One region of the Clostridium sp. 29_15 genome, then DNA from elsewhere that is predicted to be linked to it. Evidence: a T-box and tRNA genes for the amino acid it is inferred to sense, from the RefSeq annotation. Region 1 holds a T-box; the other regions hold tRNA genes.
What was found. A T-box is a leader RNA that pairs with one kind of tRNA and senses whether it is charged. The one in region 1 lies ahead of gltX (glutamate--tRNA ligase), so its partner is inferred to be a tRNA-Glu.

Region 1 (7,561 bases):
TTAATAATTTCATGAGTATTTACTTCAGAACCAAAACTTACATATATAAATATATCTTTAGCTTTTTTGTATAAATCACTATTTATAAAAATATTATATATAAGCTTATCCTTTAAGATTCTTTTTTCATTACTCATATTATTTCTCATATTTAATATTTCTTTTCTTACTAACTTTTTTTCCATATTTACCCTCACTCATTTTATGCAAATAAAATTACATTCAATAATTACCATATCCTTTTCTCTATAAGCAATCTAGTTAGTGCTTGTCCTACCATTACAAAACTATTAGTCAAATATTCGTACTCAATATCACTAAATATATAATTATATCAATTAAACCATGAATATAGCTACGCTAATTCAATTACTAATAATTCATTTAGAATTTAATTAGGTTTTATATTAGCTATAAACCTACTTAGTCAACGAAGTGTTTAATTAGCGTAGCATTAACTTCTAAAATAATTTAGAATTTTGGAACAAAGGTGTTGCACTCTGTCTTAGAAACAGATGAAACTGGGCCTCCAGCTATACTTATTGACTCTGCTCCGCACATTCCTAGTTCATTGTATACACAATTTACAGCTTCACAATTAACTGGCATAGCAGCCTTTGGTTCTTCTGCACTATTTAAAAATTCCTTTGTTTTTTCAATAAAGCTTTCACAACATGTAGTTTCACTTACAAAAGCTTGACTTCCACCTACTTGTATACCATCTTTACAACAAAGACTATTCTTATTATGACCACAAGTAGTAACATTACACATTAAATTTGGCATAAAATCACTCCTATCCATTACTAAATTCCACCTATTTATTTTTACAATTTCTTTCTTTATTTATACATAAATCAGTCTTTTAATGTTTTTCTTTATTTTTTCTGTATATTAGATTAAAATTATTATTAATAGTAAACTATGTTAATAGGGTAAATTTATATATTTTTACTTAATTAATAAATAAACTTTGAGCGAGGTAAAACAATGTCAAATGAAATTAATTCTTCTAATTTTATAAGAAATATAATCATTAATGACTTAGAGAGTGGAAAACATAATGAGATAATCACTCGTTTCCCACCAGAGCCAAATGGTTATTTACATATAGGTCATGCAAAATCTATATTATTAAACTTTGGTTTAGCTGAAGAATTCCATGGTAAAACACATTTAAGATTTGATGATACTAACCCTGTAAAGGAAGATACAGAATATGTTGAATCTATTAAAGAAGATGTTAAATGGTTAGGTGGAAATTGGGATGCTTTATTCTTTGCATCTGATTACTTTGATACTATGTATGAAAAAGCTGTTCTTTTAATTAAGAAAGGATTAGCTTATGTATGTGATCTTACTCCAGAAGAAGCAAAAGCATATAGAGGATCATTAACTGAACCTGGTAAAGAAAGCCCATATAGAAATAGATCCATTGAAGAAAACCTAAATTTATTCGAAAGAATGAAAAATGGTGAATTCAAAGATGGAGAAAAAGTTCTTAGAGCTAAAATAGATATGGCTTCTCCAAACCTTAATATGAGAGATCCAATAATCTATAGAATTGCACATGCAACTCACCATAATACAGGAGACAAATGGTGTATCTACCCAATGTATGACTTTGCTCATCCATTAGAAGATGCTATAGAAGGAATTACTCACTCTATTTGTACGTTAGAATTTGAAGATCATAGACCTCTTTATGACTGGGTTGTAAGAGAATGTGAAATGGAATGTGTTCCTAGACAAATTGAATTTGCTAGATTAAAGAGAAAGCTTAAGCAATTAGTAGATGAAGGTGTTGTTGATGGCTGGGATGATCCAAGAATGCCTACTATTTCTGGTCTTAGAAGAAGAGGATGTACTCCTGAAGCTTTAAGAAACTTCTGCTCAGCTATAGGTGTTGCTAAAGCAAACTCAACAGTTGATTCTCAAATGCTTGATTACTTTGTAAGAGAAGACTTACAAATGAAAGCACCAAATGCTATGGCTATCCTAAATCCTTTAAAATTAGTTATCACTAACTATCCTGAAGGACAAACTGAAATGCTAGAAGTAAGCAATAATGCAAAAGATGAATCTTTTGGTAAAAGATTAGTTCCTTTCTCAAGAGAATTATACATTGAACAAGAAGATTTTATGGAAGTTCCAATAAAAAAATACTTTAGATTATTCCCTGGAAATGAAGTTAGATTAATTGGTGCATATTTTGTTAAATGTACTGATGTAATCAAAGATGAAAATGGTAATGTACTTGAAGTTCATTGTACTTACGATTCAGAAACTAAGAGTGGTTCAGGATTTACAGGCAGAAAAGTAAAAGGAACTATCCACTGGGTAGATGCTAAAAATGCTATTCCTGCTGAATTTAGATTATATGAACCATTAATCTTAGATGCTGCAGAAGGAAATGAAGGAAAACACTTCTTAGAACAAATAAATCCTCATTCAATAGAAATATTAGACGGATTTATTGAGCCAACAGCTATTAAGAATGCTAAACCTCAAGATAAATTCCAAATGGTAAGAAACGGTTTCTTTAATGTTGATCCTAAATATACTACAGCTGAAAAGTTAGTTTTCAATAGAATAGTATCCTTAAAATCTTCTTTTAAACTTAATAAATAAGTGGAGAATTATCTCCACTTATTTTCTATATTTATTCTATCTTCATAAAAACCATAATCATCACTATAGTCATTTAAAAAATTTGTATCACAATCTATGTCCCAATTATTTGCTCGTATATTATTAAGCTTCAATAATGCACTTTTCTTTATGCCTTTCTTTTCATTAGTCATCTTTCTTATTCTTCTCCTTTCTAATTTTTAGTTATATATAGTTTTAGTTTTTCTACTATTTTTATTCATTTAAAAAATGAGCTACATGAAGCTTTTCTTTCCAATAATAGTTTATTGGTTGAAAACTTCATATAACCCACTTATAAAATGGTATTTTTCTGTCCAAGTCTCTTTACTTATTTATGCTCTTCGTTACATTCACATACACAACTTCCTCTGCTGGCAGTTGTCCATTGATTATTTGTCGCACTCTTTTTTGCCTTTTGGCCGCATCCGCAGCCATGGCCCTCCACTGATGTTGATGACAGTTCATGATTACAGTGACATTTTTTAGATTTGCTCATACTTTTGCCCTCCTATAAACTATCTTTTATTTTTGCAATACTATAGCCAGTCCAAAAACTCTAGTTATAGCATTGCTCATTAAATTTTCTATTCAGTTGTTAAGACTCTTAGGACTATCGACTAAAGCAACATCCTATCCTTAAGTCATTACTATTGTGTGCTTTTTAGACAAACTCTATACCTGATTTTATTATGAAGAACAGTAATTAATTAGATACTTATGAAATATGAGTGATTAAAGATTAAGTTTGGAACAAACCTTTATTAATTATAAATTTAAAAACTTGTTGAATCTTTCTCTAACTTTTTCTTCACCCATAATTTGCATTATAGTATAAAGGTCTGGAGTATTTGTTCTATGTGCTAAAGCAGTTCTTACAGCACCAGCAACATCAGAAATCATTCCTTTATAATTTTCTGGGTTTGCTTTATATTCTTTTCTATTAGCACAGTATCCAAGCTCAGCTCCTATTACTTTTAATTCTTCAAACCATTCTTCTTGGCTTCCAACATTAAATGTAAATTTTTTAGCATATTCTTCAATTATAGCCTTAGCATTTTCTAATGATAAATTCTTTGGTAATTCTACTTGCTCTACAGTTTCCTTGTAGAATAATTCATCAAAGAAGTAGAATATCTTATCTTTAACTTCATCCCACTTTGCAAAGTCTTTTCTTGGTTTTGGGCCTTCTTTATCTATATTAAATATTTCTCTTGCCATAGCTTCATTTGAAGTTACTAAGTTATACATTTCTTCATCATATTGTTTAGCCCATGCAGTATATTGTTCATATACTTTGTCTGCTGACATTCTAGCTATAACATCTTTAGAAACGTCATTTAATTTAACTAAATCAAATAATGCTCCACTCTTACTCATTTTATCTAAATGAACAACAAACTCATGGTAATCAGCACATGTATTTTCAGCTCTCCATTCTTCATAACTTGAATTAACTATGTTTAATAAGTATTCAATAACACATACTACTGGATATCCAACTTCATTGTAGTAAGAAACAGCTGCTTCAGCATCTTTTCTCTTAGAAAGTTTTCTCTTAGATCCACCTTCTTGTTTCATTATTGTTGGAATATGAGCATAGTTTGGTCTTTCAAATCCTAATACTTCAAATAATTGAACGTGTATTGGAAGTGATGATAACCACTCTTCTCCTCTTATTACATCTGTAGTTCTCATTAAATAATCATCTATAGCATGTGCAAAGTGATATGTTGGAAGTCCATCACCTTTTATAAGAACAACATCTTGATTGTTTTCAGGGAATGATATATCACCTTTAATTAAATCATGAAATTCTACTCTATTTTCAATATTTCCTGGTGATTTTAATCTTAATATATAACTTTCACCATTGTTTATTCTTTCAATAGCTTCTTCTTCAGTTATATTTCTATATTTAGCATATTCTCCATAGTATCCTGGAGTTATTTTATTAGCTATTTGCTCTTCTCTTAAAGCAGCTAATTCTTCTGGAGTACAAAAATCTGGATATGCTAAACCTTTTAATAATAAATCTTTAGCAAAAGTTCTATATATTTCAGCTCTTTCACTTTGTCTGTATGGACCATATTCACCTTTTGAAGTTTCTTGGCCAGTCATTCCTTCACTGAAGTCCATTCCAAAATTGTGCATAGTTGTAATTGTATCTTCAATGGCACCTTCAACTTCTCTCTGTATCTTCTATTCTTAAATAGAAAACACCTTCACTTTGACTTGCTAATCTTTCATTAATTAATGCAGCAAAAACTCCTCCTATATGTTGGAATCCTGTTGGTGATGGTGCATATCTAGTTACTCTAGCACCTTCTTTTAAGTTTCTCTTTGGGTATTTTGCTATATAATATTCTCTATCATGTTCAACATTAGGAAATATTATTTCAGCTAATTTTTCAAATGACATAATGTTATTCTCCTTATCTTTTTTTTTGTTAAAATATAAAAAAGTCTTTCATCCCATTAAAATATAGGACGAAAGACTTACTTCCGCGTTACCACCTAAATTGGTTAATAAAAATTAACCCACTCAAATACTTATTTAATTTTATTGCTCCAAGGTTTCCTTCAATAATTTTAAATTTTAGGCTCACACCATTCCTAAATCGCTTTAAATTAAACTTCTATTTACTGCTCCTCTTCAGCGCAATTACTATTATCATTTTTTGCAAATTACAGATTAATTATACAGATTCAAATTATTATTGTAAAGTATTTCTCTTATGTATAAAACTCTTAATATATATTTTAATAATCAAAAATAAATTGAGCTTAAACTATCTCTGTTATTGATAATTTAAGCTCAATTTTTATAAACAAAACTCTATCTTATAGCAAAATATATTACAAATAATAGTGCTAATACATACATTACTGGATGAACTTTTTTAGTTTTTCCTTTAAATATCATCAAAATAACATATGTTAAAAATCCGCAAGCAATTCCTTCACCAATGCTATATGTTAATGGCATTAATAAAATAGTTAAGAATGATGGAATAGCTATTTCTGATCTTTCCCATTCTATTTCCTTAAGTGATGAACACATTAATGATCCAACTATAATAAGTGCTGGAGCTGTAACTGCTGAAGTTATTACTGTAAGTAATGGTGAGAAGAATAATGATACTAAGAATAATCCTCCAACTACTACACTGGAAAATCCTGTTTTTGCTCCAACAGAAGCTCCTGATAATGATTCAACATATGATGTTGTATTAGTTGTACCCAATATTGATCCTATACATGTAGCAATTGAGTCAGCTAACAATGCTTTTGAACCATTTTCTATAGAACCATCTTTTTTAAGAAGTCCAACCTTTGAACCGACAGCCACTAATGTTCCTGCTGTATCAAAGAAATCCATAAATAAGAAAGTAAATATTACTAGAATCATTTCTGGATTAAATATATTTCCTAAGTTCTTAATAGCAGCTCCAAAAGTAGGTGCCATTGATGGTGGCATTGATATTACTGATGTTGGTATATCAATAAGTCCTGTTATCATACCCACAATTGCTGTTAACCCCATACCTAAGAAGATTGCTATTTTAGAACCTCTAACCATAAATATTGAAATTGCAATAACACCAAATATAGAAAGTAAAACTGTAGGATCTGTTAAATCACCAAGACCTACAAAAGTTGCTGAATTAGCTACTACTATTCCTGCATTTTTTAATCCTATAAAAGCAATGAATAATCCTATTCCTGCACTTACTGCAAACTTTAAGTTAGTTGGTATAGCTTTAATAATCATTTCTCTTAAACCAGTTGCTGATATTATTAAAAATATAATTCCTGAAGCTAATACACCTGATAGTGCTATCTCCCACTTAATACCCATTCCTAAACATACACTATATGCAAAGAATGCATTTAAACCAACACCTGGTGCTAATCCCATTGGAAAATTCGCGAATATTCCCATTATTAGTGTTCCTAAAGCTGCTGCAAGTCCTGTAGCTACAAATACACTACCTTGTGGCATACCAGCCTCTGCAAGTACACTAGGAATTAAGAATAACGCATAAGCCATTGTTAAAAATGTAGTTATACCACCTATGGTTTCACTTTTAAAATTTGTTTCTTTTTCTTTGAATTTGAAATAGTTTGATAAGAATTCCATCGTTTGTTCCTCCATGCATTTTCTTTACAACCGAATATCGCATGATATGAGGAAAAAGATATGTATTATATTAATAGAATTTATACTGTATGTACTTATATATAAATATTAAATCCATATCGTAGTCAAATCATTTATGGTGATTTGGTAGAGACTCCCGGACCATATTTCCGGCATTATACGAACATTCGATTGTAATTTACTATAAAACATATGATAATATATTTTTTACAGCTTGTCTACTTGTAATTTTATACTTTTATTACTTTATGTGAAAAAAGCATTAGATGTTAAATATATTTTAAAATTCTAATGACTTTTTACATGATAATTTCTTATATTATTTATTATAATTAGTATTCTTTATACTTCTTATGTTTTTCTTTTTCTATCTTTTTTTCTTTAATCCTACTTACTATAGCCCATATTATCATTGCTATTGATCCTATAGCTGTAAGTATCCAAAACCCAACGTATAATATAATCATCAATGTTATATTCAAAATAAATTACTCCTTTTTATTCCACTACTACTGCTGTACCATAAGCTACCATTTCTGCTGCTCCTGCTGCTATAGCAGAAGACATTAACTTCATTCCTATAATTGCATTAGCTCCCATAGCTTCTGCCTCATCAACCATTCTTCCAATAGCTATTTGTCTTGCTTCTGTAAGCATATCATTATATCCTGACATTTCCCCACCTACAAGATTTTTAAAAGAAGCAGTTATATCACGTCCAATGTTTTTACATCTTACAGTACTTCC
Region 2 (7,561 bases), on a different contig from region 1:
AAGCTTTAAGAAGTGGAGAATTAAATGTATATGCAACACCGGCCATGGTAGCACTTATGGAGGAAGCAGCTTATAAAAGTATTAAAAGTGAGTTAGAAGAAGGGGCAAGGTAGTGTAGGTACTTCTATAAATATAAAGCACATATCAAGTACACCAATAGGTATGGAAGTTATAGCAAAAACTGAACTTATAGAGGTTGATAGAAGAAGACTTGTGTTTAAAGTTGAAGCTTTTGATGAGCGTGGAAAAATTGGTGAAGGAATTCATGAACGTTTCATTATTAACAATGAAGATTTTCAAAATAAAACTAATAATAAATAAAAAGCATAAAAAATCTTGACCTTGAGTTAACTCCATATTGTATAATTATAAGTAGAGCATGAAGAATTATTAAAATTGATATATTGAATTTATTTAAAACGTATAGTAAAATATTTCTAAAAGTATTAAAATTTAAATATTACACAAAAGAGGAGAGAATAATATGAGTAAGAATATATTTTCTGATAAAAGTTTATTTATAAAAATAATGCATATTATATTATTTATAGTTACAGGATTATATTTAATAGAATCTTTATTTTTAAGAGGGCTATTTACCAATACGTTAATAGCTATTATCAATATTATATTAGGAATTATTACAATTATAATATCAATAGTAAAAAAAGAAAAAATATTAGCTATTATTGATTTAGCTATTATAATAGTAGTTTCAGGGATATTTATATATTTAATGAATTTATAATAGGTATTATATAAAAAATGAGCTGTTGCACTAAACAATTAGTGTACAGCTCCTTTTTTGTATATAGTATTTTATTGAAATGCTATATATCTAAGGCCATATCTCCTTGTTTTATCCATTCTTTTCTTCTCATAAACTCAGAAATAAGCAATGTTAATAAAGCAGGTAGAATAAAATGCATTAAGATTATTTGTAATATTACTGTTTTGCTAGAAGTTGAACCAATCATCGTTTGATAAGTCATGATTTGTCCTACAAATCCAGCTGATCCCATACCAGATCCTGTAGCGTTATTTGTCATTTTAAATATAACAGAAGAAACAGGACCTAAAATAGCACTAGATATTATTGCAGGAAGCCAAATTACAGGCTTTTTTACTATGTTAGGAATCTGAAGCATAGAAGTACCTATTCCTTGAGCTAAAAGACCACCCAATTTATTTTCTCGATAGCTGGCCACAGCAAAGCCAACCATTTGGCAACAACAACCTATAGTGGCAGCACCAGCTGTTATTCCATTTAAATTTAGGATTACGCCAATGGCAGCAGAGCTTATTGGTAGCGTAAGAAGTATTCCCATTATTACAGAAACCAGTATACCCATAATAAAAGGTTGTTGTTCTGTAGCAAACATTATAATAGTTCCTAGCCAAGTCATAAATTTTGATATTGATGGCCCAATTAGTAATCCAGCAGCTGATCCGCTAAGAATAGTAATAAGTGGAGTGATGATTATATCTATTTTTGTCTTTCCACTTATAACATGTCCAATTTCAATTCCAATTAATGCAGCAATAAATGCACCTAGAGGTTCTCCAGGGCCTACAAGTAATACTGAGCCAGTTTCAGTAAGTATTTGGCCAGATAATATTTTAGTAGCAAAACCTCCAATTATGCTGGCTACAGCAGCTGATATGGTAACTAGGGGACTCTCTTTAAATTTATAGGCAATACCAACACCAATACCAGCACAAGTGCAAGAAGCAGCAAGTTTTCCTATAAGGTAAATCATAGTTCCTATATTATTAGGTATAAAATTACCTATTTGTTGAAGTATTGTACCAATTATTAAGGTTGAAAATAATCCTAAAGCCATGCCACTTAATCCATCAATGAATATATGGCTTAAAAAGTTTTTAATTTTTTTCATAATGCAATCTCCTCTCCAAAAAAACAAAAACATAAGAATTTATATATGTTTACTTATGTATATACATGTGTAATGTAAGTGTAGTTTATCATTAAATGTAACAAAATTCAAATTTTAAATAAATAAATATAAGAAGATTTATAGAAAGAAGGTATAAAAGAAAATTTAGAAGAGTAAAATTAAATGAAAAAATTTTTCTCTTGGGGAACTAAAAATTATGACTAACAAAATTAATATTGGTATTGTTGGATATGGAAATTTAGGAAGAGCTGTTGAAAAGGCATTGATGAACAGTGAGGATTTAAAATTAGAAGCTATATTTACTAGAAGGAATGTAAAAAATATCATAAGTGATTCAAAGCTTCTACATATTTCGGAAATTAAAAACTATATTGGTATCATTGATGTGATGATTCTTTGTGGAGGCTCAGCAACTGATTTGCCACAGCAAAGTGCAGAAATAGCAAAATATTTTAATGTGATAGATAGTTTTGATACTCATGCAAAAATAGAGGAACATTTTATAGGTGTTGATGAAGTGAGCAAAGAAAATGAAAAAATAGCACTTTTATCAGTAGGATGGGATCCAGGTTTATTTTCATTAAATAGATTATTAGGGAAGGCTATACTTCCTAATAGCACTGAATATACATTTTGGGGTAGTGGAGTAAGTCAAGGGCATTCGGATGCTATTAGGAGGATTAAGGGAGTAAAAACAGCCATACAATATACTATACCTATAAAAGAGGCAATAGAGAGAGTTAGACACGGTGAAAAACCAGTTTTAAATGATGGAGAAATGCATAAGAGACTATGCTATGTAGTTGCTGAAGAAGACGCAGATTTATCTTTTATAGAAAATTCAATAAAAAATATGCCATATTATTTTTTAGGGTATGAAACGGAAGTGAATTTTATTACTGAAGAAGAATTTAAGAATAAACATAGAGGAATGTCTCATGGTGGCTTTGTAATTTGTTCTGGTAATAGTGGAGAAAATAATTTTGTCATGGAATTTAAACTAGTTCTTGATAGTAATCCAGAATTTACAGGTTCAATATTGGTGGCTTATGCCAGAGCTATATTTAGAATGTATAAGGAAGGTAAGAGAGGGGCATATACTATATTTGATGTGCCTATTAGTTACTTATCATCTAAAAAGGCAGAAGATCTTAGAAAAGAATTATTATAATCAAAAAAGATTAAGTATGAATTTGCTTAATCTTTTTTTGTTTAATAAAATCTTTATCTGATAATTAGTCCAATAATAATATATTTAGCTGAAATTGGTAAACATAATAAAGTAAGTTAAAAAAATAGTTAGATAAAGAAGGTGTCTTTTAATGACTTAAAGTTTTATTATTAAATAAAAATTGATATTTAGTTTAAATATATTGCAGGACATTACGATAATAAAATGTATAAAGAATAATGAAGTGTGAAAAAAGTAAAAAAATACGAAAAAATGTAAGTGATTTATAAAAAAATCAATAATCTTTGGGGTTTATGGTGATAATACAATATTGACAGTATTTTAGGAGTTACTGTATAATTAATATTGATTTAAGTAAACCCACAGTGTTAAATACTTATATATTTTCACTGACGAAGGGAGGAATTAAGAGTGTCAGAAATAAAGGTTAGAGAAAACGAATCATTAGAGCAAGCTTTAAGTAGATTTAAAAGAAAATGCGCTAATGCTGGAGTGCTTGCTGAAGTAAGAAAAAGAGAGCACTATGAAAAGCCAAGTGTTAAAAGAAAAAAGAAATCTGAAGCTGCAAGAAAAAGAAAATTCAAGTAGTAATAAAGTATCCTTTCAAACTACGTTTGAAAGGATTTTTATTGTACTTTTAATTTAAAATATTATAGTATTTCAATGTTATTTTCTTTACATTTCTTTAATGTATTTTCATCCCAAATGGAAGCTTGCACTTCACCTATGTGAGCTTTTTGTAAAAAGAACATGCATATTCTTGATTGGCCTATACCACCACCAATGGTTTGAGGAAGTTCTTCGTTTAATAATAGTTGATGGAAAGGCAGATTTTTTCGTTCTTGGCAGTTAGCTTTTATAAGTTGTGACTCAAGAGTTTTTTTGTCAACTCTTATACCCATTGAAGATAATTCCAAAGCCTTATCAAATAGCGGGTAATAAAATAATATATCGCCATTTAAGGACCAATCATCATAATCAGGACTTCTGCCATCGTGTTTTTTACCGGATTTTAAGGTATCACCTATACCCATTAAGAATACAGCTTTTCTTTCACGACAGATAGCATCTTCGCGCTCTTTTTCCGATAAATTAGGATACATATCTTCTAGTTCTTGTGTAGTTATAAATGAAATTTCATCTGGAAGATATTTCTTTAAATTTGGATATAATGAATTTATATAGTTTTCAGTGGCTTTGAAAACAGAATATAGTTGTTTAACTGTATCTTTTAAAGTGGTAATATTGCGGGCATCTTTACTAATAACTTTTTCCCAATCCCATTGATCAACATATATTGAATGAAGATTATCCAAGTCTTCATCTCGTCTAATGGCGTTCATATCGGTGTAAAGACCTTCGCCTATGTTAAATCCATATCTATGAAGTGCAAGCCTCTTCCATTTAGCAAGGGAATGAACTATTTCTATATTGCTTCCATCCATAGCTTTCACATCGAAAGATACAGGCCTTTCTGTACCATTTAAGTTATCATTTAATCCTGAAGCAGTATCAAGGAAAAGTGGTGCTGAAACTCTTGTAAGATTTAATGTTTTAGATAAATTTTCTTCAAAAAAATCCTTTACTTTCTTAATGGCAATTTCAGTTTCTTTAAGAGATAGCTTAGAAGAGTAGTTCTTAGGTATCCATACTGTTGATTTTTCCATATAATAACCCCCGTTAATTGAATTCTTTTATTAATATTACAATAAATGAAATGAAATGTAAATAAAGGGCGAATGAAATTTTTAAAATGAAGTTACAATGTGATTATTATTGGGTTGAAATGTATAAAATATTATTTAAAAAAATACTTAAAACTTATGTTGGCTAAGCTGTATGGTAGAAAAAGAAGAAAAATAAAAAAAGTTTAAAAAATATGTTGACATATGTAGAATAATAATGTAATATATTAAGAGTAGCGTTGCAGTGCTACAGCAAATATGACTTGGCCCCTTGGTCAAGCGGTTAAGACACCACCCTTTCACGGTGGTAACAGGGGTTCGATTCCCCTAGGGGTCACCATTTGCGGGTATCGTATATCGGCTAATACTCCAGCCTTCCAAGCTGGAAAGGTGGGTTCGATTCCCACTACCCGCTCCATTTTAATATGCGTGTTTAGCTCAGCTGGATAGAGCAACGCCCTTCTAAGGCGTGGGCCAGGAGTTCGAATCTCTTAACACGCACCATTCTACTTGAAGTAGAATATGGTTTACTAGCTCAGTCGGTAGAGCACTTGACTTTTAATCAAGGTGTCCGGGGTTCGATTCCCCGGTAAGCCACCAAAAAAGGAACTTGAATTTTCAAGTTCTTTTTTTGTTTTGTTTAAAAATATCCAAGATTAAAATGAAAGGGAAATGGTATATTGAAATTTTATGTTAGTGCTAAAAATATTTATATCTGGATTTTGAAAAAGAGGTGTAGTTAAAAAACTATACCTCTTTAGGTTTGTATTGGGATATATAAAAGATTTTGCCTATAAAATTATCAATTTTATTAAAGTAACTTTGGTTATCTTTTATAACGGCTTCACCATGACCTGCCCCTTTTATTAAAAGAATATCTCGTTTATCCGCTGGAGTTGCGTTAAATAAATTATCAGCCATATAAGAAGGTACAAAGGTGTCTTTATCTCCATGGATATAAAGAATTGGTACAGGGGTTTTGCTAACGAAATTTATAGGTGCAGCATCTGAAAAGTAATATCCAGCCATTAGTTTACAAATTAAACTAGTTCCTTTGATTATTGGGGTAGCTAAAATTTTTGTTGAAGAGGTTATTATCTGTTTGTATACATCAGAAATTCTATCGTAAGCACAATCGGAAATAATACATTTTACGTTTTTAGGAGGATTATATCCAGCTGTTATACATACTGTTGCCGCACCCATTGATACGCCGTGGAGAATTATTTTGCAATCGTTGCCTAAAAGTTCTTTACATTTATCTATCCATTTAAGTATATCGAAATGATCTAAATAGCCCATACCTAAATACTTTCCTTGGCTTTCACCATGGCACCTATTATCAACGGCAAGTATATTGAAACCTTTATTATAATAATATGAAGTATAGCATAACATTGCTGAAGATGAAGCTGTGTAGCCGTGTGAAAGAATGACGATGTTTTTGGAGGGTTTAGTGTTTCTTACAAAAATACCTGAAAGTTTTAAGTTGTCATAAGATGTTATATGAAGTTTTGAAGCATTATGGTTTTTAAACCAATTATTGTCGATGAAGTCTTTAAAACTTTCTGGTGAAGGAATGTTCTTAAAAGTTAAAATTTTTTTCTTCATCTTAGTTAGCCCTTTTCTTGTTAGAGCGTAAAAGAAATATATGCTGCAAATTATTGTTAAAATAGCTATAGAAAAAAGAATTAAACCTACAATTAAAATTATTACTTTGGTTTGAAAATTCATTTAAAAACCTCCTCTAAAAGTATAAGTACATTATAAATTAAATGGTAAAAAAATACAAAAACATAATATGTTTATGTTCATTATTTATTCAATAGAAGGGAATACTAAAAGTTATAATTGTGAAAGGAGTGATGAAGATGGAATTTCCAAAAACTTTTCCTATTCAGCATCAAGAAAGGCATCCAGGAAATGAATATGAGATGACACCGATGCCTATTTATTATAATGAGAAGTATATAAAGAAAGGCGATCTTTTGAAAGATAAAGTTGCTATAATTACTGGTGGTGATAGTGGTATTGGGAGAGCTGTATCTATAGCGTATTCTCATCAAGGGGCCAAGATCGTTATAGTTTATTATGATGAAACAAGAGATGCGGAAGAAACCAAGGGAGTAATAGAGTCATCTGGTGGAGAATGCACTATTGTTCAAGGTGATGTAGCGAAAAGAGACTTTTGTAAAGAAGTTATGGAGTTAGCTATAAAAAAATATGGTAAAATTGATATTTTAGTAAATAATGCAGCTGTTCAATATGAATGCACAGATATCAAACAGATTACAGATGAACAATTTGATAAAACTATGAAAACCAATGTGTATGGAACATTTTATATGACACGAGAAGTTATGAAATATTTAAAAAGTGGTGGTTGTATAATAAATACCACATCTGTTACAGCTTTTCGTGGTAATGATACGTTGATGGATTACTCTATGACTAAGGGTGCTATTCTTACACTTACAAGGTCTTTATCCATGGCTTTAGCTAAAGGGAAGACAGGTATAAGAGTGAATTCTGTTGCACCAGGACCTATATGGACTCCGCTTATACCTTCAAGTTTTAGTGCTGATAAAATACCAAAGTTTGGTAATGATACACCTATGGGAAGAGCAGGTCAACCAGTTGAATGTGCTGGAGCGTATGTATTTTTAGCGTCAGAAGCAGCTTCATATATAACAGGGCAAACTATACATATTAATGGAGGAGAAATAGTTAATTCATAGGAAATAAATTAATTAATTATAAAAATG
Region 3 (7,561 bases), on a different contig from region 1:
CTATGGCTCAGAGTTTTTTTATTAATGCTACGCTAATTAGTTAAGTCGCTTCGCTAGTTAGTCACTTCGTTAATTAAGCCATTTATGGCGATTTAATTAAGTGGATTAGCGTAGCGACATTCACTGGTTAACTAATCTACGTTTTGGCTATGCATTCAGCAGCTCTGTGTCCTGAGCTCCATGCCCATTGAAGATTGAATCCACCACAGTCACCATGAACGTCTAAAAGTTCTCCGGCAAAATAAAGACCAGGGATAAGTTTTGATTCTAAAGTTGAAGGATTTACTTCAGTAGTATCTATACCACCAATGGTCACTTGTGCTTGATTAAAGTCATTAGTTCCTATACAAGTAAATTTCCATTCTTTTAAAGTATTTATGAGAGACTTTTTTTCTTTCCAATTAAGTTCATAGCAAGGCATATGTAAATTTTCAATCTTACTTTCTTTTAATACTGTAGGTATAAGTTTTTTATTAATTACACCAATTAAAGCATCAATTATAGGTCTATAAGAAAGCACAGCAAAATGGCATTCAATAAAATCTTCTAAGGATTCAACAGTATATTTTGGTAGCATATCTACAACTATTTCTGTTTTTTTACCTTTGGCTAAAGCTTGTGATGCAAAGCCGGAAAGTTGTAGTATTGGTGGACCTGATATTCCGTAATCTGTGAATAATATTTCACCAAAATATTTACGCTCTTCATTACCATCAATAAGTAAAGATGCATAGCCATCAAATTTTACACCAGACAATGATTTAAGATGAGGATAATCTAGTTTTAACTGAACGATTCCAGGAAGTTGAGGAATTATACTATGTCCTAATTTTTCTGATAAATAATATCCAGTTCCATCAGATCCAGTTTTAGGTGCAGTTTTTCCTCCACAAGTTAAAAGTAGTTTATCACATGTGAATAATTTTAATGATTCATTATTTGTGGATAACTTAAAAACTTTTCCTCTGTGGATATCTTTTACTTTACATTCTGTATAAATTGGAATATTTCTGTCCTCTAAAGCTAATCTAAAAATATCCACAACTGAAGATGCTTGAAGAGATTGTGGATAAAGTTTGCTACTTTGTAATTCTACAATAGGAAGACCTAAAGCTAGGAAGAAATCTAAAGTATCTTTCACAGAAAAACTTTTTAAAGTTTCATAATAAAAATTATCATTATTGCTATGATAATTAATAAAGGGTTCTGTAATAGAGATATTAGAAATATTACAGCGACCATTTCCTGTAGCTAATATTTTTTTACCAATTCTATCAGTAGCTTCTAGTATGGCAACATCTATACCAAAATCTTTTGCGGTTACAGCAGCCATTAAGCCAGCTGCACCACCGCCAACAATTAATAATTCATGATGAATCAAAATAAACACTCCTTAAAGAATAATATCAGTTTTCATTATTCAAAGTTAATTTTATTTAGATTTTATCACAGTAATATAAGTAATTAAACTATGGAATACTAGGTAAGAGGTGATATTATTGTTAGCAAAAATAATTAATAAAGATTTAGAGGAATTTGAAAGAGAATTTAAGGTTCGCAGGATGAATTATGATCAAGTAGTAGTTAACTATCCCAGTGATATTGGACTGAAAGTATTTGATAAAAAAGATGTAGAATATATTAAACAGACAGAAATAGATGAATTCTTAATAAAGTATAGTGATTTTCTAAAAATAAAGCTTAATAGAGGAATATCTATAGCTCTATATAAGGCGTTATTGGAAAGTATAGAAGCTGAACTTGATATTATTTTTGAGAATTTGAATTTACTTAAAGATAAATATGAAGTAAACAAGAGAGGAGTTTGGGAAAAAGAAATATTGGCTGTTATTAATTATAAGATACCAGTAAAGCTTATTACTTCCGGTCAAAATTTTAAAAAAAGTGGATTTAATATATCTATTGAAATAATTGAAGAAAAAGAGTTTTTTGAAATATGTAAGTTTGAAATTAATAAAATTCAAGAAGAAATTAAGGAAAAAGAAAGAATTTTATCAAGATATGGTATGGCTATTGAGAAGATGAAAGACACTGAAAACCTAGTAAAAATGCTGGAGTAAGAGGGGCTTTATGAGGGGATGTAAAAAAAATAAAAAAAATGAAGAAAAAGTGTTGACACTTTTTCGGATTTCAAGTATTATAGTTAATGTGCTCGGGGAAATAACCCTGAAGGACAGAGAAATGAAAAACCTAGGCCCCTTGGTCAAGCGGTCAAGACACCACCCTTTCACGGTGGTAACAGGGGTTCGATTCCCCTAGGGGTCACCATTTTTAAATTTTTGGAAGCATAGCTTACAAGCAGAGGGTCACAGGTTCGATCCCTGTTGTTTCCACCATAATGCGGCTCAGTAGCTCAGTTGGTTAGAGTGCTGGCCTGTCACGCCAGAGGTCGAGGGTTCGAGCCCCTTCTGAGTCGCCATTTAAATTTAAAATGAAAATAGAATAGTTTCTTGGTTATAATATGCTGGCATGGCTCAACGGTAGAGCAGCTGACTTGTAATCAGCAGGTTGTAGGTTCGATTCCTATTGCCAGCTCCATATTATGGCCCCTTGGTCAAGCGGTCAAGACACCACCCTTTCACGGTGGTAACAGGGGTTCGATTCCCCTAGGGGTCACCATTTTTAAATTTTTGGAAGCACTGTTGTTTCCACCATAAATGCGGCTCAGTAGCTCAGTTGGTTAGAGTGCTGGCCTGTCACGCCAGAGGTCGAGGGTTCGAGCCCCTTCTGAGTCGCCAATTTAATTTTAAAAGTGAACATATGAAAACAAATTAGAGAACAAAAGCCTAAGGCCCCTTGGTCAAGCGGTTAAGACACCACCCTTTCACGGTGGTAACAGGGGTTCGATTCCCCTAGGGGTCACCATTTTAAATTTGTTTATGGAAGCATAGCTCAGCTGGGAGAGCATCTGCCTCTGTTGTTTCCACCATAAATGCGGCTCAGTAGCTCAGTTGGTTAGAGTGCTGGCCTGTCACGCCAGAGGTCGAGGGTTCGAGCCCCTTCTGAGTCGCCACTTTTAAAATTTATATAGCATTCATGCTGGCATGGCTCAACGGTAGAGCAGCTGACTTGTAATCAGCAGGTTGTAGGTTCGATTCCTATTGCCAGCTCCAAAGAACTCTAGTTTTTCTAGAGTTTTTTATTTTGCTAAATTTTATATAGTAAACACTTAAATTATACAGAAAAAAAGTAAGAGTTATAATAAACTCTTACTTTTTTTACATTTAATTAAAGTCGTTTTTTAGATATATTCAGCTTTATTCTCACATCATCTCCGTAAAATTTAAATAATTTAAAATTACCAAGCAATCTAGAATATAGTCTAGTAGTATAAATATTTGATATTTCTAATAAATTTAAATTTGTAGAAATCAGCATCTTTTTATTATTTAAAAGCTTTTTATTTATTAAATTAAATAATTCATTAGTGGTAAAATCGGTAACTTGTTCAGCTCCTAAATCATCAATGATAAGCAAATCACAATTAATAAGAAGATCTAATAGTGTAGAATTATTTTCTAAAGCAATAGATCTTAAATCTTTAATCAATTCATCAGAAGTCTTGTAGATTACTAAATATCCTTTATCTAATAATTCTTTAGCAATACACCATGATAAGAAGGTTTTACCTGTACCTGACTCACCATAAAATAATAAATTAGTATTACTTTTTTCAAAGTTAGGAAGATACCCACCAATAATAAATTCATAAATCATTTCCATGTTCTTTTTTTGGGTGTATTTATGGTTGTTATCATAAGTAGAAGAAAATAAATTAATATTAAAGTTTTTAAAATTACAATTATGTAGAGAATTTTCAAGTTCTGAAGTTTGATAATATAATTTAACTAATTTTGATTTATAGCAACTACATTTCTTATTGCCAATAAATCCTGTATCTTTACATTTAGTGCATTGATAATGCAATGTTAAATAGTCCATAGGATAGCCATTAGCTGTAAGTAGTTCATATTTTTTTTCCCTAAGGGTAGTAATATTTTCACGGACAGTATTAAGCTCTTCCTCAGGAATGCCACGTAAAATTGACATTGGTAAAGAGATAGAAAGCTTTTGGATTTCATTATCTAGTTCCATAACTTTTGGAACTGTAAGCTTGATTTCTTCTTTTCTATTTCTTAAGGCTTTCTTTTCATCTTCTTGTATTTTTTCGTATAGTTCAGTTATTTTTTGTTGATATCCTTTAATCATTATCATACCATCCTAATAATTCTTGTTCTAAAGTATCATGAGCTTTAGCAGCCGTTACATTAATATTAGAGTTATTCATCCTCTTACTATTATTACTTGTATAATTACTTTTATTTATAGATGAAGGTGCTAGTTTATTTTCTTTTTCAGCAATTGCTTCAAGAGTTTTTAAATTATTTTTGTTCCAGTTAGATAAAATTCCATCTATATATTTAAATTCAGCTCTATTTAATCTTTTGAAGCATCTATTACAAGCTTCTTCTATTACTGGAATAGGAAAGTTAAATTTCATAATCCATTTTTCTAGCATTTCTTCTTGTGGCTTCATGATTTCAGTATTAGTAATTCCTAGGTATTTTAATATATGGCGTATTTTCACCCATTTATCTTCATTCATAGTGATATAATGCTGAGCTTGTTCTAGCGTTGTAATTTTCATTTCATGCCACGATTGAGCTATTTTATTTAAATATCTATAATCGGTTTTACCACGTTGAATATAATATTCTAATAAAAGAAGAGTCAATTCTGTAGATAAATTATAATCTTCTTCCCAGCTTAAATAGTTGGTCATTTCAATAGGGGATAGAGGACGTCCTAAAAGCCTTTCAATATCTGTTAACATATCTTTTCTTGAATTATTGTTAAGGGCTTCTAGTAAATTGACTTCTTTATTTTGAGTATTATCTTCTTTCGATAAATCTACAAACTCTATATTAAAATTTCCCATTTTATCTATAGGAACTAATTCAATTACACCTTCATCATTCCAATAATTAATAGCATTTATGACATCAGATTCTAATATGTTAAGATTTGCACCTATAATAGATGAACTAACTCCCATTTCGCCTGCAACATTATATTTAAGAAGTAGTAGATATACCTTGACGAATTCACCACGGGCATTAGGCATATATTTCTCTATAAATATGTTACTTACAGGAGTAAAGTTTATATGTTTATTTTTTAGCATAAATGTGCTCATAATTTTTCGCTACCTTTCTTGGTGTAATAACTAGATTAATTATAACAAAGCTAAATAAAAGCCTCAACTAAGCTTAGTAATATTAATTATGAATAATAACTTTTAAAATGGGAAAATTAATTGATGTGCTGAAAAGTTACAAAGGAGGAGTAGTAATGGACTCAAAACAAAAAGATGATATAAAGTCAGTGCTCAAATATACTATAGCTATAATTTGTACTATTTTTCTAGTATTTGCAACAAAAGAAATAATTATTAAAAATATAGATATATATTCTTTAGAAAATGATACAGTTGTAGGAGTGTTAAGTGGAAATACCATCAATAACAATGCTTTGGATGATTTAAGCACTATAAAATGTATGGCTTCATCAGCAGCTATAATAGTTGATAGTTTTAATATAGAAGTTAATGGTTATAAGATACAAGTAGCAGATAGTGTTTTTGGTTATGTTAGCAATAAAGAAGAGCGTGATGAAATATTGCAAAAGGTCTGTTTAAGCTATATAAATGAATTAGGTATTGATAGTAAAAATGTATTAAAGGTATACGTAAATAATAATTTAAAAGCAATTCCTGAAAAAGTAAGTATAGCAAAGTTAGAGAGCAGTGTAGAAATTGCTGAAAATTTATATGATGCAGTGGTAATAAATGAAAATCTTTTAAATATGGAAATGGAAGTTATCAATAATCATGAAGAAATCATTGCACCAGCAGTAGTGGAAGAAAAAAGTGATGAATTATATATGGGTGAAAGTATTTTAGAAGAAGGGGGATGTGGAAAGAAGGTTATATATACTAAAGAGCATTATAGTGGCATTAATAAAATCTCAGAAGATATAATCAATGAAGTAGTGATTAAGGAAGCAAAACCAAGTGTAGTAAAAAAAGGTGTAAAAAATCCCTATTATGATGGAATTAGATTTTTAAATAATCCACTTAAAGATGCAGTTCTTACTTCAATATTTGGCGAAGCAAGAACTAGTAGTTATCATAAGGGAATTGATTTAGCTAAGAATTTAGGTGAGGAAGTACATAGTGCTTATGAGGGAACAGTAATATTTTCTGATTATAATAATGGTGGATATGGCAACTTGGTAATAGTCCAACATGAAAATGATATGCAGACATATTATGCTCATTTAAATGAGATATATGTTTCAAAAGGACAGTATATAGGAACAGAAGAAGTATTAGGGACTGTTGGTACAACTGGATATAGTACAGGGCCTCACCTTCATTTTGAACTAAGAGTAGGGGGGAATCCTGTGGATCCAACTCAATATATATTATGAATTTAGTTTCAGTATTATCGTAAATTAGAGAGTGTAAAAGCTAAAAGAGGATGTCGCATTAAGAATAAATAATACAATATATTGTATATAAAATTTTTAGTGCGACATCCCCTTTTACTTTAGAAGTTTAGTTAAGTTTATTTTACCATAGCCCTGTTTATAGGTTTCAATATCCATAACATCGGCATTTAATTTTAACATGGAGATTACATCATCAAAAGTTAAATCAGGTTTTTTTTCATATAAAAGTGCACATACACCTGAAATAAAAGCAGCAGAAAGGGAGGTGCCAGAAAAGGACTTATAAGAGGAATCAAGTTTAGGGGCATACATTTTTATATTATTCTTTTCAGGAACAAAAGATATATTACTATTAAGAGAAACAATATCTACACAAGCAGCAGAAAAATTAGGCTTGATATCTTTTTTTACATCTCCACAAGAAGAATAAGCATATGATTTTGTTTCACCAGAAGTATCAAGTCCAGCAACAGTTATGCAGTGTGGACTTAATGCAGGACCAGTAATGGTGCTAGCTTCATCTCTGTTACTGCCACTAGGAAGAACAGGAATAATTGATGAGTTTACAGCTTTAGTAAAAATATTATCAAATAGAGTATATATAAAATTATTAAAGGTCAATAATTCAAACGGAAGACATAAGATACGTATATTATATTGATCCTTTAAAAGAATAAGTTCTTCAATAGAAAATAACACATCAGATACCAATCCTTTACCAAGCTTATCAAATGCTTTGAAAACATGAAGTTCAGAGTTAGTAGCTATTCCTTTATAGATACCATTTGACGATTCACCATTGCCTGCAATTATTCCGCAGATGCTAGTACCATGGCCATTGTCATCATAAGGGTTAGTAAAGGAATTGATTAAATCAACAAAAGTATGAATTCGATTTTGAGGAAGAGTTAAATCTTTATGAGGATAAACACCTGTATCTACTACACCAATTCCTATATTTTTGCCGCTTAAAGAAGTATTTGTGTGGAGCCTTATTTTGTTGGCTGACAGTACGCTCATGCCACAA

Region 2: it encodes a tRNA-Glu, which carries the amino acid that the T-box ahead of gltX (glutamate--tRNA ligase) is inferred to sense. The anticodon was not compared.
Region 3: it encodes a tRNA-Glu, which carries the amino acid that the T-box ahead of gltX (glutamate--tRNA ligase) is inferred to sense. The anticodon was not compared.

The regions. Positions count from the first base shown of each region.
Region 1 covers NZ_MNRT01000021.1:53,952-61,512, reverse strand. The annotation lists gene BHW04_RS03540 (5-formyltetrahydrofolate cyclo-ligase) at 1-185, opposite strand, end outside; gene BHW04_RS03535 (DUF1540 domain-containing protein) at 472-804, opposite strand; gene BHW04_RS03530 (glutamine--tRNA ligase/YqeY domain fusion protein) at 991-2,631, shown strand; gene BHW04_RS03525 (hypothetical protein) at 2,640-2,804, opposite strand; gene BHW04_RS03520 (hypothetical protein) at 2,981-3,148, opposite strand; partial or broken gene gltX (glutamate--tRNA ligase) at 3,418-5,071, opposite strand; T-box leader at 5,133-5,318, opposite strand; gene BHW04_RS03510 (NCS2 family permease) at 5,489-6,793, opposite strand; purine riboswitch at 6,896-6,997, opposite strand; gene BHW04_RS03505 (hypothetical protein) at 7,147-7,296, opposite strand; gene BHW04_RS03500 (heavy metal-binding domain-containing protein) at 7,313-7,561, opposite strand, start outside.
Region 2 covers NZ_MNRT01000043.1:41,891-49,451, reverse strand. The annotation lists partial or broken gene BHW04_RS11570 (thioesterase family protein) at 1-321, shown strand, start outside; gene BHW04_RS11565 (hypothetical protein) at 485-748, shown strand; gene BHW04_RS11560 (PTS transporter subunit IIC) at 831-1,898, opposite strand; gene BHW04_RS11555 (diaminopimelate dehydrogenase) at 2,116-3,090, shown strand; gene rpsU (30S ribosomal protein S21) at 3,523-3,699, shown strand; gene asnA (aspartate--ammonia ligase) at 3,762-4,778, opposite strand; tRNA gene BHW04_RS11540 (tRNA-Glu) at 5,062-5,136, shown strand; tRNA gene BHW04_RS11535 (tRNA-Gly) at 5,140-5,214, shown strand; tRNA gene BHW04_RS11530 (tRNA-Arg) at 5,224-5,300, shown strand; tRNA gene BHW04_RS11525 (tRNA-Lys) at 5,321-5,396, shown strand; gene BHW04_RS11520 (alpha/beta hydrolase) at 5,544-6,530, opposite strand; gene BHW04_RS11515 (SDR family oxidoreductase) at 6,668-7,534, shown strand.
Region 3 covers NZ_MNRT01000030.1:24,402-31,962, reverse strand. The annotation lists gene BHW04_RS06415 (NAD(P)/FAD-dependent oxidoreductase) at 137-1,381, opposite strand; gene BHW04_RS06410 (hypothetical protein) at 1,500-2,081, shown strand; tRNA gene BHW04_RS06405 (tRNA-Glu) at 2,215-2,289, shown strand; tRNA gene BHW04_RS06400 (tRNA-Asp) at 2,364-2,440, shown strand; tRNA gene BHW04_RS06395 (tRNA-Thr) at 2,485-2,559, shown strand; tRNA gene BHW04_RS06390 (tRNA-Glu) at 2,566-2,640, shown strand; tRNA gene BHW04_RS06385 (tRNA-Asp) at 2,683-2,759, shown strand; tRNA gene BHW04_RS06380 (tRNA-Glu) at 2,812-2,886, shown strand; tRNA gene BHW04_RS06375 (tRNA-Asp) at 2,958-3,034, shown strand; tRNA gene BHW04_RS06370 (tRNA-Thr) at 3,060-3,134, shown strand; gene BHW04_RS06365 (ATP-binding protein) at 3,250-4,230, opposite strand; gene BHW04_RS06360 (DnaD domain protein) at 4,223-5,218, opposite strand; gene BHW04_RS06355 (peptidoglycan DD-metalloendopeptidase family protein) at 5,374-6,513, shown strand; gene BHW04_RS06350 (S8 family serine peptidase) at 6,628-7,561, opposite strand, start outside.